Regions from separate parts of the Peribacillus sp. NPDC097198 genome, predicted to be linked through region 2. Evidence: riboswitches for the same ligand, from Rfam matches in the RefSeq annotation. Region 2 holds a riboswitch; each other region holds the start of a gene.

Region 1 (3,131 bases), on a different contig from region 2:
AAGCCAGGCATCCTGAACACCGAGCACCGCTCCAAAAGAGTTTTGGAGGGAACCAAGTCTATCGGCAAGGTCCGGGTCTTTTACGACGGCAAGGCCTGCTACGACATCACTATGTCCAGACAAAAATTTCGTTGCACTGTGCAGGACAATATCGGCCCCGAGGTTTAACGGTCTTTGCAGGGCAGGTGTCAGGAATGTATTGTCTACAAAGCTTAATGCGCCAATGCTTTTGGCGATATCACATACCGCTTTAATATCGGTTACTTTAAGCAAGGGATTGGAAGGCGTTTCAATATAGATTGCTCGCGTATTTGGCTGGATGGCCGCTTTTACACTCTCAAGATCCGTCATATCCACGAAGGTATGTTCGATGTTAAAACGGGTCAGCACGGTTGTTACCATTCGGAATGTGCCTCCGTATACATCTTCAGAGATGACGATATGGTCACCGGCAGAAAGCAGGAGGAAAGCCGTTGAAATGGCAGCCATCCCGGATGAAAAAGCGAATCCGCGCGTGCCTTCTTCCAGTTCCGCAATGATATCTTCCAGTGCTTCTCGCGTCGGATTCCCGCTCCGGCTGTAATCGTATTTGCCAAATTGATCAATGTCGGTTTGATGGAAGGTGGAAGCATGCTGGATCGGAACACTCACCCCACCTGTTGTTGGATCGAATTTATGTTGGTTGTGTAGTAATTTGGTTTCAAAACTGAATTCTTGGTTTGTCATCGTATTGCCTCCTTTTTTACTTGAGCAAATGCCTGCTGCAGGTCTTCGATTAAATCTCCGCTGTCCTCGATGCCGACAGAGAATCGAAGGAGTCGATTGCAAACTCCATTTGCCGTTCTAACTTCAAGAGGCATATCGGCATGTGTCTGTGTCGCCGGATACGTGATGAAGCTTTCGACGCCACCAAGGCTTTCGGCAAATGAAATCAATGAAAGGGACTGTAGAAATGGGTTGACCACCGCTTCATCATTGACCCGGAATGAAATCATGCCGCCACGACCAGGATAGAGAACATCCGTTACACTTTCATGTTCCGTCAAATAATCAACGATAACCTTGGCGTTCTTTTCATGACGCTCCATTCTCAGTGCCAAGGTTTTCATCCCGCGCATCAACAGCCACGAATCAAATGGGCTCAAGACCGCTCCCATACCATTATGGTGGAAAGCAAGGGACTCACATAACTCGGCGCCTTTTGCCACAATCAAGCCGGCCAACACGTCATTATGGCCACCTAGATATTTCGTTGCACTGTGAATCACGATGTCAGCACCAAGTAAGAGGGGCTGTTGGATGATCGGCGTGTAAAAAGTATTGTCAACAATCAATAGTAAATTGTATTGTTTGGCAAGAGCGGCGACGGCTGGAATGTCCGTTTGCTGCATAAGAGGATTTGTGGGAGTTTCAATAAAGATGGCCTTTGTTTGAGGGGTGATTGCTTTTTCAATTTCCTCCAGGCAACATGTATTGACATATTCGCATTGTAGCCCCCATTTTTTAAAGCCATGCTCTAATAAACGATATGTACCGCCATATAAATCTTCGCTACTGATCCATGCATCCCCTGATTTGAATAAGGAAAGGATGGTGGCAATGGCAGCCATTCCCGAACTGCATGCATATCCTTGATCGCCATGTTCTAGTTTGGCGATAGATTGCTCCAATAGCTGGCGTGTAGGGTTTCCTGTTCGTGTATAGTCGAATCCTGTTGATTGACCAATTCCTTCGTGACGGAAAGCCGTCGAGAAGTAAACGGGCGGATTGACCGTTCCTGTCGCCGTTTCACTGCGGTTTCCAAGCTGAGCAAGATAGGTTTCTGTTTTGTACATAATTTTCACTGCTCCTTTTAGTTAAATAAAATAAAAAAAGTCTTCTTTAAGAAGAAGACTTGAATAAGTAGGATAGAGTCATTCTTCTTATCTTCCAAGTTACACAAACTTGTGGAATTAGCACCTTTTCATTGGTTTGAAACAAATGAAGGTTGCTGAGGTGTCATAGGGCCATTCCCTCTACCTCTCTCGATAAGAGTTTTGATTATTCAATTTCTTTTGAATTTACTATAAATATAGGATTCTGTCAAGGACATTCCTAATAGACGGTTATTTGGGACTAGCTATTATGGAACATGTATCAGATTTATCATTATAAAATTACGAATTCAACAGAGTAATAGAACCGGATTCAGATTAAACGGACTTTTCTGAAGGAAAAGGTCATTTGTGTTCCGTTTTTTTTGCTTTACAATAATAAAGTTTGTACAATATATAGGGGATCATATAAAACGTCATTATTCATTACATATACATATTGTTTCTCAGTGGATAGTGCGAATATAGGAGGAGAACACATGGAATATAGAATCGAACGAGATACAATGGGGGAAGTAAAAGTTCCTGCTGATAAGTACTGGGGTGCTCAAACGGAAAGAAGCCGTAATAACTTCAAAATCGGTTATGAAAAAATGCCGATTGAATTAGTTCATGCATTTGCTTACGTAAAACAAGCGGCAGCAAAAGTGAATTTTGAACTTGGCGATCTTTCAGAAGTGAAGAAGGATGCCATCGTTAAAATTTGTGGTGAAATCCTTGAAGGGACGCTTGACGAACATTTCCCACTTGTCGTCTGGCAAACTGGTAGCGGCACACAAAGTAATATGAACGTGAATGAAGTTGTCGCAAACAAAGGGAATAAATGGTTAGAGGAAAAAGGCGAAACTGAGATGCTTCACCCGAATGATGATGTTAACAAAGCGCAAAGCTCTAACGATACATTCCCGACAGCCATGCATATCGCAGCTTATATGGAAGTTGCCGAAAAATTGGTACCGGCCATTAAAGTGCTTCGTGACACATTCGAAGCCAAAGAAAAAGAATTCTGGGATGTCGTGAAAATTGGACGGACCCATCTTCAAGATGCGACACCACTAACTCTTGGCCAAGAAATCTCCGGTTGGAAAGCAATGCTTGGTAAAGATTTGGCGATGATCGAAGAAAGTAGCCAAAAATTATTGAACCTTGCATTGGGCGGTACGGCTGTAGGGACTGGAATCAATACGAAAAAAGAATTCCCGGCACTTTCTGCTAAACAAATCGCAGCGGATACAGGACATTCATTTGTCACATCGG
Region 2 (3,131 bases):
CAGAAACCTTCATCCCTTCGACCAACTCCTAACGGGATGAGACCGATGCCATGAACCGTCGAGATACGCTTCGGTTTATGGCTCTTTCTATTTTCTTCTTCAACCGATGCGATGTCCAGCTTGCCTCTATAAAGAAGGTAAGTGGAATCGTTTAGACGTGTATTTATCCTGAGTAAAGTGGATGAAATGAATCCTAGCCATCATCAGATACCGCAGATTCTAGATTTAAAAGTTGAAGTACCCTTGAATTAGCCTCCTCATCAAAAGAAGCAGCCAGAGCTAAACGCCTGACTGCTTCTTTTATTTGGTTTCCTTTTATTCAAAATGCAAGGTATAGTCTTCTGCTTTAATCCATTTTAATTTCTTTGAGAAAACGTAGATTAGTACAAGGTTCAACACAATCGGAAGAATGAAGAAAATGATGACCATGATGGATATGTTACTGAAAATCCATCCGCCTTCCACCAGTTTCATATAGTTCAAGGGACCGACCAACCCCGATAAACCAAATCCAGCACTATACGGAGTCCCTTGTATGTTTAACAAACCTGCCAACGCGCCAAGAATAGCTGACGTGATTAACATGGGAAACGCAATTTTCGGTTTCATGAAGAAATTCCTCATTTGAATCTTAGGGGAACCCAACACATGGGCTAAAGCCGTCCCTAATGAATTCGCTTTGTAGCTTGCAATGGCTAGGCCAACACCAGCTGCCACGATGCCTAGGTTGGCCGCACCAGATCCTATCCCTGAGAGCATAATGACCGTCGCTACCCCAACCGTTGAAATGGGGGATAAGATAATAAGACAGAAGATAACGGAAATAATGGCTCCCATCAAAATGGGTTGCAAGGACGTCACGTTAGCGATGCCGACTCCTAATAGTCCCGTAGCGGATTTTACGTATGGCAGAATGAAGTATCCAATCATGCCTGGTACCAAGATACTTAAAGTCGGCATCAAGAGAATCGCATACGCCTTTAATTTGTCGCCAATTAATTGCAGGAACAATACGGTCAATGCCGCGGTAATCCCGGTATTGATGACAACGCCAATCCCATTAAGGGCAAATAAACCGTCAGCCGTTTTCTGGATGGCACCACTTCCGACCATGGCCGCTATCCCGATACTGGCCGTTTGAATGGATGGTAGCTTGAACGAAATCCCGACCATCACCCCAATCATGACAGGTAACAAACTCATCACGAAAACGGTGATATCGAATATATGCTGTAACACGGGAAAATGTGGAATCAATAGTTTAAGTATTTCCCCTAACAAAGCATTCGGAATTAATGAAACGACAATCCCTATGCTCATCCCCGTTAATAATTTATTAAAAAAATCTTTCATCTAAATAATCCCCTATCTCGCTATAATGTACACAATTATAAGAAATATTCTGACAATAGTCAAAGGATTTTTTTAATACTTCACCGCGAAAGTGTATAAAAGTATTTTGAATAAGAGAAACTTACTTTCTAATAACGCATATATTCTAAATTATCTGTTTTCTATTGACCTTTACTAATACTACCTGTATAGTCGTAATTAATTGAATAGTTCATATTCTTATCCAGAGAGGTGGAGGGACTGGCCCTTTGATACCTCAGCAACAGACTTTACTGTACTGTGCTAATTCCAGAAGTGTTCAACTTGAAGATAAGAAGAGAATATAAGCATTGCTGATTATACCTCTTCTTTTTTTGAAAGAAGAGGTTTTTATATTTTAATAAGGAAAGTAGGAATCTACCATGTCTATCACTTTAACGAAAGCTCCATTCAAAGCCGACCACGTAGGAAGTCTATTAAGACCAGAAAGTATACATCTGGCAAGAAAGCAACGGAAAGAAGGAATCATTACCGCAGAACAATTACGCGACGTTGAAACGAAGGAAATCAAGCGTATCGTCGATAAGCAAATAGAAATCGGTTTAGAGGCAGTGACTGATGGGGAATTCAGACGCACCTGGTGGCACTTTGACTTCTTGGAACATTTAAATGGAATCGAAGGGTATGTCACGGAAAAAGGCCTCACATTTGATGGAATTGAAACAGAACGTTATAACGTTCGGAATACAGGAAAAATTTCTTTCAACCCAGATCACCCCTTTATTAAAGACTTTATTGAGTTTAATGAAATCGTGGACGGACGGGCTGTGGCGAAACAAACCATCCCTAGTCCCAATCAATTATTTGCGGTAGGGGTCCATAATGAAGAAATCTATCCTGACATCGAAGACTATGCAAAAGATATTATCAAAGCCTATCAAGATGCTTTACAAGCCTTTTACGATGCCGGTGTACGTTATTTACAATTAGATGATGTATACATAGCCAGGCTTTCCGCTCCGGACTTCCAGTTCAAAGAGGGGAAATATACAAGGGAACAATTAATCGATTTAGCATTGCGCGTGATTAATGGGACGTTGGAGGGAAAACCAGAGGATTTGGTTGTCACGACTCACCTTTGTCGTGGGAATTACCAATCGACTTGGGCTTTTGAAGGTAGCTATGCCCGTATCGCCCCAACTCTATTGGCCAAGGAAAATGTAGATGGATTTTTCTTGGAATACGATGATCATCGTTCAGGGGATTTTAAACCATTAGAACACATTCCAAATGACGGCGCACAAGTCGTTCTTGGCGTGGTTACTTCGAAGAATGGCGAACTTGAAGATAAAGAAACCGTTAAATCACGTATTAAAGAAGCGGCACAATTCGTGCCACATGAACACTTGTGCTTAAGCCCTCAATGCGGATTCGCTTCCACACATCTTGGCAACAAGCTAACGGAAGAGCAGCAATGGGAAAAGTTAAAATTCGTTGTGGATGTCGCCAAAGAAGTATGGGGATAAGAACAAAAAGGGACGAGCCTATGCTCGTCCCTTTATTCAACAACATCGATCGTCCTCATCCTCTTTCTTCCCCACTACATCATCTGTCACCTTATCATCGAGTTGGTTCTTCAATGTCAATTCTGCGGCCTTTCCATCACTTGGCGACCCATCGGAAAAATACATTGGAAATAAGGAAAAGAACATAATATAGAAAGAGAAATATATGAACTGGTACCAGAGGACCGATTTCTCCAAGATCCCCTGATAAACCAAACTATATATCAACAACAT
Region 3 (3,131 bases), on a different contig from region 2:
CACCACGGACCTTCAAGGTCAAGATGCTGTCATATACATCTTTAACCGTAAAAAGTTCAATGAATTCTATTTTTGATGGCAAGGCCTGTTGATTCAATAAGGTAATATGGGTATCATTCCATTGGACGGAATAGGGTAGTGGCGTTGTAGTTGTCATATGTATATCTCCTTATAGGGCTGAATAGGAAGGCAATGTATATTGCTTTACGGCTTCTATCACTGCTGGAATATTCAGTTCTTTCCGATTTTTGATTATATGGGCCCCGATTTTCAAGGTAGCCGTTTTAGCTGTAATTCTAGTTTCTTTATTCTCAATGCCATTTAAATCAGCAACATGAGATAGGCCAATGGTTCTTCGAATTAGTTCACATCCTGCAAAGCCATATGCATCACCTTTAAACTTGTTGAGTACATATGGAAGATAACCTTCGATCTTACTGTAAGGACTTTTATTTTCAGAATTCCACAGGTTCGTATATGTTTCTTCAAATGTATTCCAAAATTCCTGAAGATGAGTAAAGATTTCTTCCTTCCCAGTGGCCTCGCGTGTTACTGCCTGGAATAGGAGATTCGCCATGTATTGTCCAAGGTCAAATCCAACAGGACCATAAAAAGCGAATTCAGGGTCAATTACCTTTGTTTCTGTATCACTTGCAAATATACTTCCCGTATGTAAATCGCCATGAAGAAGGGCCTCCTGCTCGGATTCGAAGCTTTGTTTTAACTTAGCCACTTCCAGTATTAAATCAGCATCTTTCCATATAGACTTGGCAGCCTCCAGCAACTCAAGCTCAAACTCGCCTGGATGTTCCTCCAAAAAAGGATCCGTGAAAATGAAAACCTCAGTAATCTTGCAGAGTTCTGGATTCGTGAAGTTCCGGGCAACCTCTTTTTTCGCTGCCGGTTCCAAATGAAAATCAGACGTATAAAAAGCGGTCTTTGCAACAAATTCACCAATGTGTTTGGATAATAGAGGGAAATGATCTCCTTCAATTAATCCGGTCCGGGCGATTTTCAAGTGTGATAAATCTTCCATGACGGTGATTGCAAGCTGTTCATCAGAATAATAGACTTGTGGGACAAGTTCGGGACAATAGCTTCTGAATTGAATTAATGCATTCGCTTCGATAGCCGATCTTTTTAAAGTCAATGGCCAGCTTTCACCAAGAACCTTTGCGTAAGGAACTGCTTGTTTGATGATAACTCCTTTATTTGTTACGGGATTTGTAACGTGAAAAACATAATTTAAATTTCCGTCACCGATTTCATTACATAGTAATGAGTCATCTGAATGCAGTAACCCAAGTTTCTTCGTTAGGTCAATTGCCGTTTCGTTTGTCAATAGCTTGAAATTTGATGGTTGAGTCATTGTTATCCCTCCAAGTACATTAAAAAATATGAAAAAGCCCCTTTCCCATAGAAAGAGGCAGAAGCTTCACTTCGAACCTCTTATCTCCCAGAAAGAATTCTTTCTGGTGGATTTGGCACCGTGCTCTGTGGATATAATCCGGCGGAATTCCCGCCCCATTTCACAATGGTATTACAGTCGGTTGCTGGGCTTCATAGGGCCTTTATCCCTCAGCCTGCTCTTGATAAGAGTATTGTATTTATTTTCAGAAAATTAATCTCGAATGAATGATATCAATATTTCAAATAGTTTGTCAATGGTAAATTAATAAAACTCCGGCCGCCGATCTTCGAAAACGGGTATTTTATTTCTTGCTTCTCCTACTTTTTCTAAGTCAAGGGTGCCGAGTAGAAGTTCTTTTTCTTCACCAGCCTCACAAATGATTTCTCCCCACGGGTCGATGATGATGGAATGTCCGGCAAAATGATTATTTCGGTCAGAACCGGAACGATTCACAGCCACAACGAAGGCTTGGTTTTCTATTGCCCGGCTGATTAACAGTGCCCTCCAATGATGGAGCCTAGGCTTTGGCCACTCGGCGGTCACGAAGATAACCTCCGCACCTCGTACCGTATGGGCCCGTTGCCATTCCGGAAAACGGATATCATAGCAAATGAATCCGGCGCAAATCTTTTCATCGAGGGAGAATAAGCCGTCTTTTTTGCCAGGTTGTAAGTAATGGTGTTCATCCATCAATTGAAACAGATGGAGTTTATCATATTCTTTAACCAGTTTGCCTTCTTTATCGATGATGAGCATTGTGTTATAGATGCCTTCCTTAGTTTTCTTTGCAATCGAGCCACCGATTATGTTAATTCGGTGTTTTTTTGCAAGGGCTTTTAGAAAGGTAATGGTTTGTTCTGCTTCTTCGTCTGCAATTTCATGTAATCTCGTTAAGTCATAGCCGGTTGTCCATAGTTCCGGCAGCATGACGATGTCCGGTTTAGACTGTACAGCTTTTTCAATCCATTGTTCTGCCACCTGGAAATTTATATCTGGCTGTCCAAAGGCAATGTCCATTTGTAAACAGGCGATTTTCCATTTCATCATTTAAAACCTCCATATGTAAAAAAGTACTTTACAAGATTAAGATAAACATATATCATTTGTGACTATAATTTCAAGAAATTTCAGAGAAGGTGCAAAGATGGTGCAATTCGAAAAATCCAGACTTCTTCAAGAGCTTCCAAAGCAGTTTTTTGCTTCTTTAGTCGAAAAAGTTAATAACATAACATCAGAAGGCAAGGATGTCATTAATCTTGGGCAGGGAAATCCAGACCAACCGACTCCTGAACATATCGTGAAGAGCCTGCAGACAGCAGCAGGAAATTCCATGAATCATAAATATTCTCCTTTTAGGGGGCTTCCCTATTTAAAAGAAGCTGCGGCCCTCTTTTATGAACGTGAATATGGCGTCAAGCTAGATCCTAAAACGGAAGTGGCGATTCTTTTCGGTGGAAAGGCTGGTCTAGTCGAATTACCGCAATGCTTGTTGAATCCAGGCGATACAATTTTAGTGCCTGATCCGGGCTATCCAGATTACCTGTCAGGTGTAGCGTTAGCCCAAGCTAAAACGGAAATTATGCCCTTGACCGAAGAAAATGATTTTCTTCCCGATTATAAGGAAATAGATAAAGAGGTTTTTGACAAAGCGAAGATGATGTTCTTGAATTATCCCAATAATCCCACAGGAGCATCGGCGTCAGCAGAATTCTTCGAAGAA
Region 4 (3,131 bases), on a different contig from region 2:
TCATGTCCTGCCACCTCAGATGTTTGTTTACGATCATGATCCTTAATATATGTAGTAAGTTCCGCTGTCATTTCATAGCGTAAGAAAGGCGTTATTAAGTAAATTCCCTTGAACCTCTCTTGGGCTGCGTCTACCAATTCCCTTGCTATATTTATAGCTTCAATCCTTGATTTTACTGGATCAGCTCCCGCTGAGGCCATTGCTTTCCGTACACTGTCAGGTAATTTAATCCCCGGTATTTCATTATGGATGAATTCGGCATTCCTCGTACTGGTAAGGGGCATTATCCCCATGAAAATCGGTGTTTCCAAATGTTTTGTCGCCTGATAGACTTCTTCTATTTGTTCTACTGAATAAACTGGCTGTGTCAAAAACGAATGAGCACCGCAAGCGATTTTCTTTTCCATTCTCTGAACAGCCTTATCGAGATATTTCACATTTGGATTAAAAGCTGCGGAAATCTTGAAATTAGCCCGTTTCCCTAGACTTTGTCCGGAATAGGAGTAGCCCTCATTGAATTGCTTAACCAGACTTATCAAATCGAATGAAGATAAATCATAGACAGACGTTGCCCCCGGGAAATCACCAATCTTAGAAGGATCCCCAGTGATAACTAAAACTTCATCCAGCCCGACTGTATGCAACCCCATTAAATGGGATTGCAATCCAATAAGATTTCGGTCCCTGCACGTAATATGGACCATCGGATTCACCCCTAATTCAGCCTTTAATAAATTGGCTAAGGTCGAATTCGATATCCTTGGTGAAGCAAGTGAATTATCAGCTAAAGTAATGGAATCCACCCCAGCTTTTTTCAAGGCTTCAGCTCCTGCCATAAACGTTTCGATTCCTAACTTTTTCGGTGGATCAAGCTCAACTAGGATCGTTCTATCCGTTTTTGCCTTTTCATGAAGAGCTAATTCTTGTTTTTGGTTATTCACTTCAATAATTTCTATATGTCGAGCTTTCGTAATTTTTTCCTTGACTGGCGCTAAAGTGCCAATCATTTCGTTCACAGCTTGTATATGTAGTGGTGTCGTACCACAGCAACCCCCTATAATGGTTGCTCCTTGTTTTCGTAATTCGAGTGCACTTGAACCGAAATATTCTGGTTCCGCTTTATAGACCAGTCTCCCATCCACATAATCTGGAAGACTTGCATTAGGATAGATAGCAATCGACGCCTGCATAGGCAATTTCACTTCTTCCAGTGCCCTTATCATATGATGGGGGCCCAGACGGCAATTCACCCCAACGACATCTGCACCTAGGTACTCTAGCTTTTGAAAAGCTTCATTCAAATGAAATCCATTTTGAAGATTTCCAAGTTCATGCATCGATACATTTGCAATAATCGGCAGGTCCGTTTCCTTTTTAGCAATTTGAAGCACCGTTTCAAGCTCTTCAAAATCATAGAATGTTTCAAGAAGAATTCCATCGGGATCTTCCAGGAGCAAACTGTATAATTGTTCTCGAAAACCCCGTTTTATTTCTTCTATACTTAAATCCGATTTACGTATACTACGCTGGGCCCCAATTGTACCAAAAACATAAGCCTTCCCTTTCGCTACTTGTTTAGCAAGGCTGACTCCTTGGCGATTGATCCGACTGACTTCTTCCTCCAGCCCATACCGTTTCAATTTATTGAAATTGGCACCATATGTATTGGTTTGCAGAATATCTGCACCCGCTTCTAAATAGGCCCTATGTATAGACTCAATTTTATCAGGATTGGTGCAATTTATTTCCTCATAACATTGATCGATTCCATAGGAGTACAACAACGTACCCATCGCGCCGTCTCCAACTAGCATTCTTTCCTTCAATTCACTACGAAAATCCAATTAGTACACCCTCTCTTAAAAACACTATGGTTTTTGTCGGTTTCTATGAGTGTGAGAGTAAAGAAAAAAAACCTTCTCAAAGAAGAAGGCTTTTTTCGAAACATTCTCCTCATCTATCAAGCTCTGCTTGCTGGATTTAGCACCTTTGCCTAGGCTGGTTGCTGAGGTTTCATTGGGCCAGTCCCTTCACCTCTCTCGATAAGATTTATTAAATTTAATTTTCTAAACATTTCAAAATTTATTTATATTTAATTTACATGAATCATCTGATAATTTCAAGAGTATATTTTCATTTTTTCATTTTCTTCAGACTTTTTAACGATACATCCTTTTAGAAAGCAAGACTCCCCATTCTTCTGACAAGGATTCAATGGAAAGCAAGGACATTGCCCCCTCCTCCCCATCACGCTTATGAAGGATGACATCCGTTGCATAAAGTACCGTAACCTTATCTTGAAGCCTATCCAATAACACGATATCATCTTGTTGGCCAATTACCCCTTCTTGTAAGACCCTAGCAAAATAGCCAGTTAGATTAGTGTCCATCACCAATTTCAAAAACTCTGGCTCTTTGTTAAAGTGGGAGATGGTCGAGCAAGGAATACGCCCCTGTGTAATCTGAATAACGGTCCCGCCAATGCGATAGATATCGCCTATAAACGTTTGACGTTCAGTCATTCCAGCAATCGTCAAATTCTCCCCAAATGCAGGGATGGAAAGCTGCTTATTGAATGTTCGATTCCATAAATCATAATGCTCAAAGGGATAAAAACATAGAGCACGGTCAGGCCCTCCATGGAACTTTCTATTACCCACTCCATCCCCATCAATCCCTGATTTTGTTACGGTGATATAGTCGATGGCCTTCTTATCCATTGCCGTTTTGATCTTTACCCCCGAAAGCTCCTCCTCTTTTGGCATCCCAATTTGAAGAGACATGATTTTACGATTTTCCATTGGACATCTTCCATTTCTTTTAAATTTCCAGATTGCAATAAAGAAACATTCTTTATATTCAATCTATTCAATTATTTGATTATACCAAACAAAAGCAATAACCTCTTTACTAGGTATAAAATTCGATGTGAAAAGAGAATGATATAAAAATAATCCCTTTGTTTTAGTAATTTAGTTGCTATTTCCAAATTAATTATGATAGAATATGAACACAATATATAGTCGAAAAAGACAATCCGTCGCCTATATGTTGATTCACGATTAATTTCCTCATTGTCGCTCTTTAGGGGGCGAATTTTTTTGTCTCCTTTTAAAAAGGATGGAAAACAG

What was found. A riboswitch is a leader RNA that binds a small molecule or an ion and turns the genes downstream of it on or off. The one in region 2 is predicted to bind S-adenosylmethionine.
Region 1: linked by a shared signal. The riboswitch ahead of ACIQXQ_RS04110 (methionine biosynthesis PLP-dependent protein) and the one ahead of ACIQXQ_RS00080 (5-methyltetrahydropteroyltriglutamate--homocysteine S-methyltransferase) in region 2 are both predicted to bind S-adenosylmethionine.
Region 3: linked by a shared signal. The riboswitch ahead of mtnK (S-methyl-5-thioribose kinase) and the one ahead of ACIQXQ_RS00080 (5-methyltetrahydropteroyltriglutamate--homocysteine S-methyltransferase) in region 2 are both predicted to bind S-adenosylmethionine.
Region 4: linked by a shared signal. The riboswitch ahead of ACIQXQ_RS09670 (bifunctional homocysteine S-methyltransferase/methylenetetrahydrofolate reductase) and the one ahead of ACIQXQ_RS00080 (5-methyltetrahydropteroyltriglutamate--homocysteine S-methyltransferase) in region 2 are both predicted to bind S-adenosylmethionine.

Annotation. Positions count from the first base shown of each region.
Region 1 is NZ_JBIWDO010000002.1:221,444-224,574, forward strand. Features, by position in the region: gene metC (cystathionine beta-lyase) at 1-726, opposite strand, end outside; gene ACIQXQ_RS04110 (methionine biosynthesis PLP-dependent protein) at 723-1,835, opposite strand; SAM riboswitch class I at 1,920-2,034, opposite strand; gene fumC (class II fumarate hydratase) at 2,354-3,131, shown strand, end outside.
Region 2 is NZ_JBIWDO010000001.1:12,943-16,073, forward strand. Features, by position in the region: gene ACIQXQ_RS00070 (outer membrane protein assembly factor BamD) at 1-32, shown strand, start outside; gene ACIQXQ_RS00075 (PTS sugar transporter subunit IIC) at 316-1,353, opposite strand; SAM riboswitch class I at 1,570-1,669, shown strand; gene ACIQXQ_RS00080 (5-methyltetrahydropteroyltriglutamate--homocysteine S-methyltransferase) at 1,755-2,858, shown strand; gene ACIQXQ_RS00085 (hypothetical protein) at 2,895-3,131, opposite strand, start outside.
Region 3 is NZ_JBIWDO010000004.1:347,387-350,517, forward strand. Features, by position in the region: gene mtnA (S-methyl-5-thioribose-1-phosphate isomerase) at 1-157, opposite strand, end outside; gene mtnK (S-methyl-5-thioribose kinase) at 170-1,375, opposite strand; SAM riboswitch class I at 1,447-1,599, opposite strand; gene ACIQXQ_RS09490 (carbon-nitrogen family hydrolase) at 1,673-2,455, opposite strand; gene ACIQXQ_RS09495 (pyridoxal phosphate-dependent aminotransferase) at 2,556-3,131, shown strand, end outside.
Region 4 is NZ_JBIWDO010000004.1:382,241-385,371, reverse strand. Features, by position in the region: gene ACIQXQ_RS09670 (bifunctional homocysteine S-methyltransferase/methylenetetrahydrofolate reductase) at 1-1,844, opposite strand, end outside; gene metH (methionine synthase) at 1-4, opposite strand, end outside; SAM riboswitch class I at 1,951-2,049, opposite strand; gene ACIQXQ_RS09665 (MOSC domain-containing protein) at 2,160-2,801, opposite strand.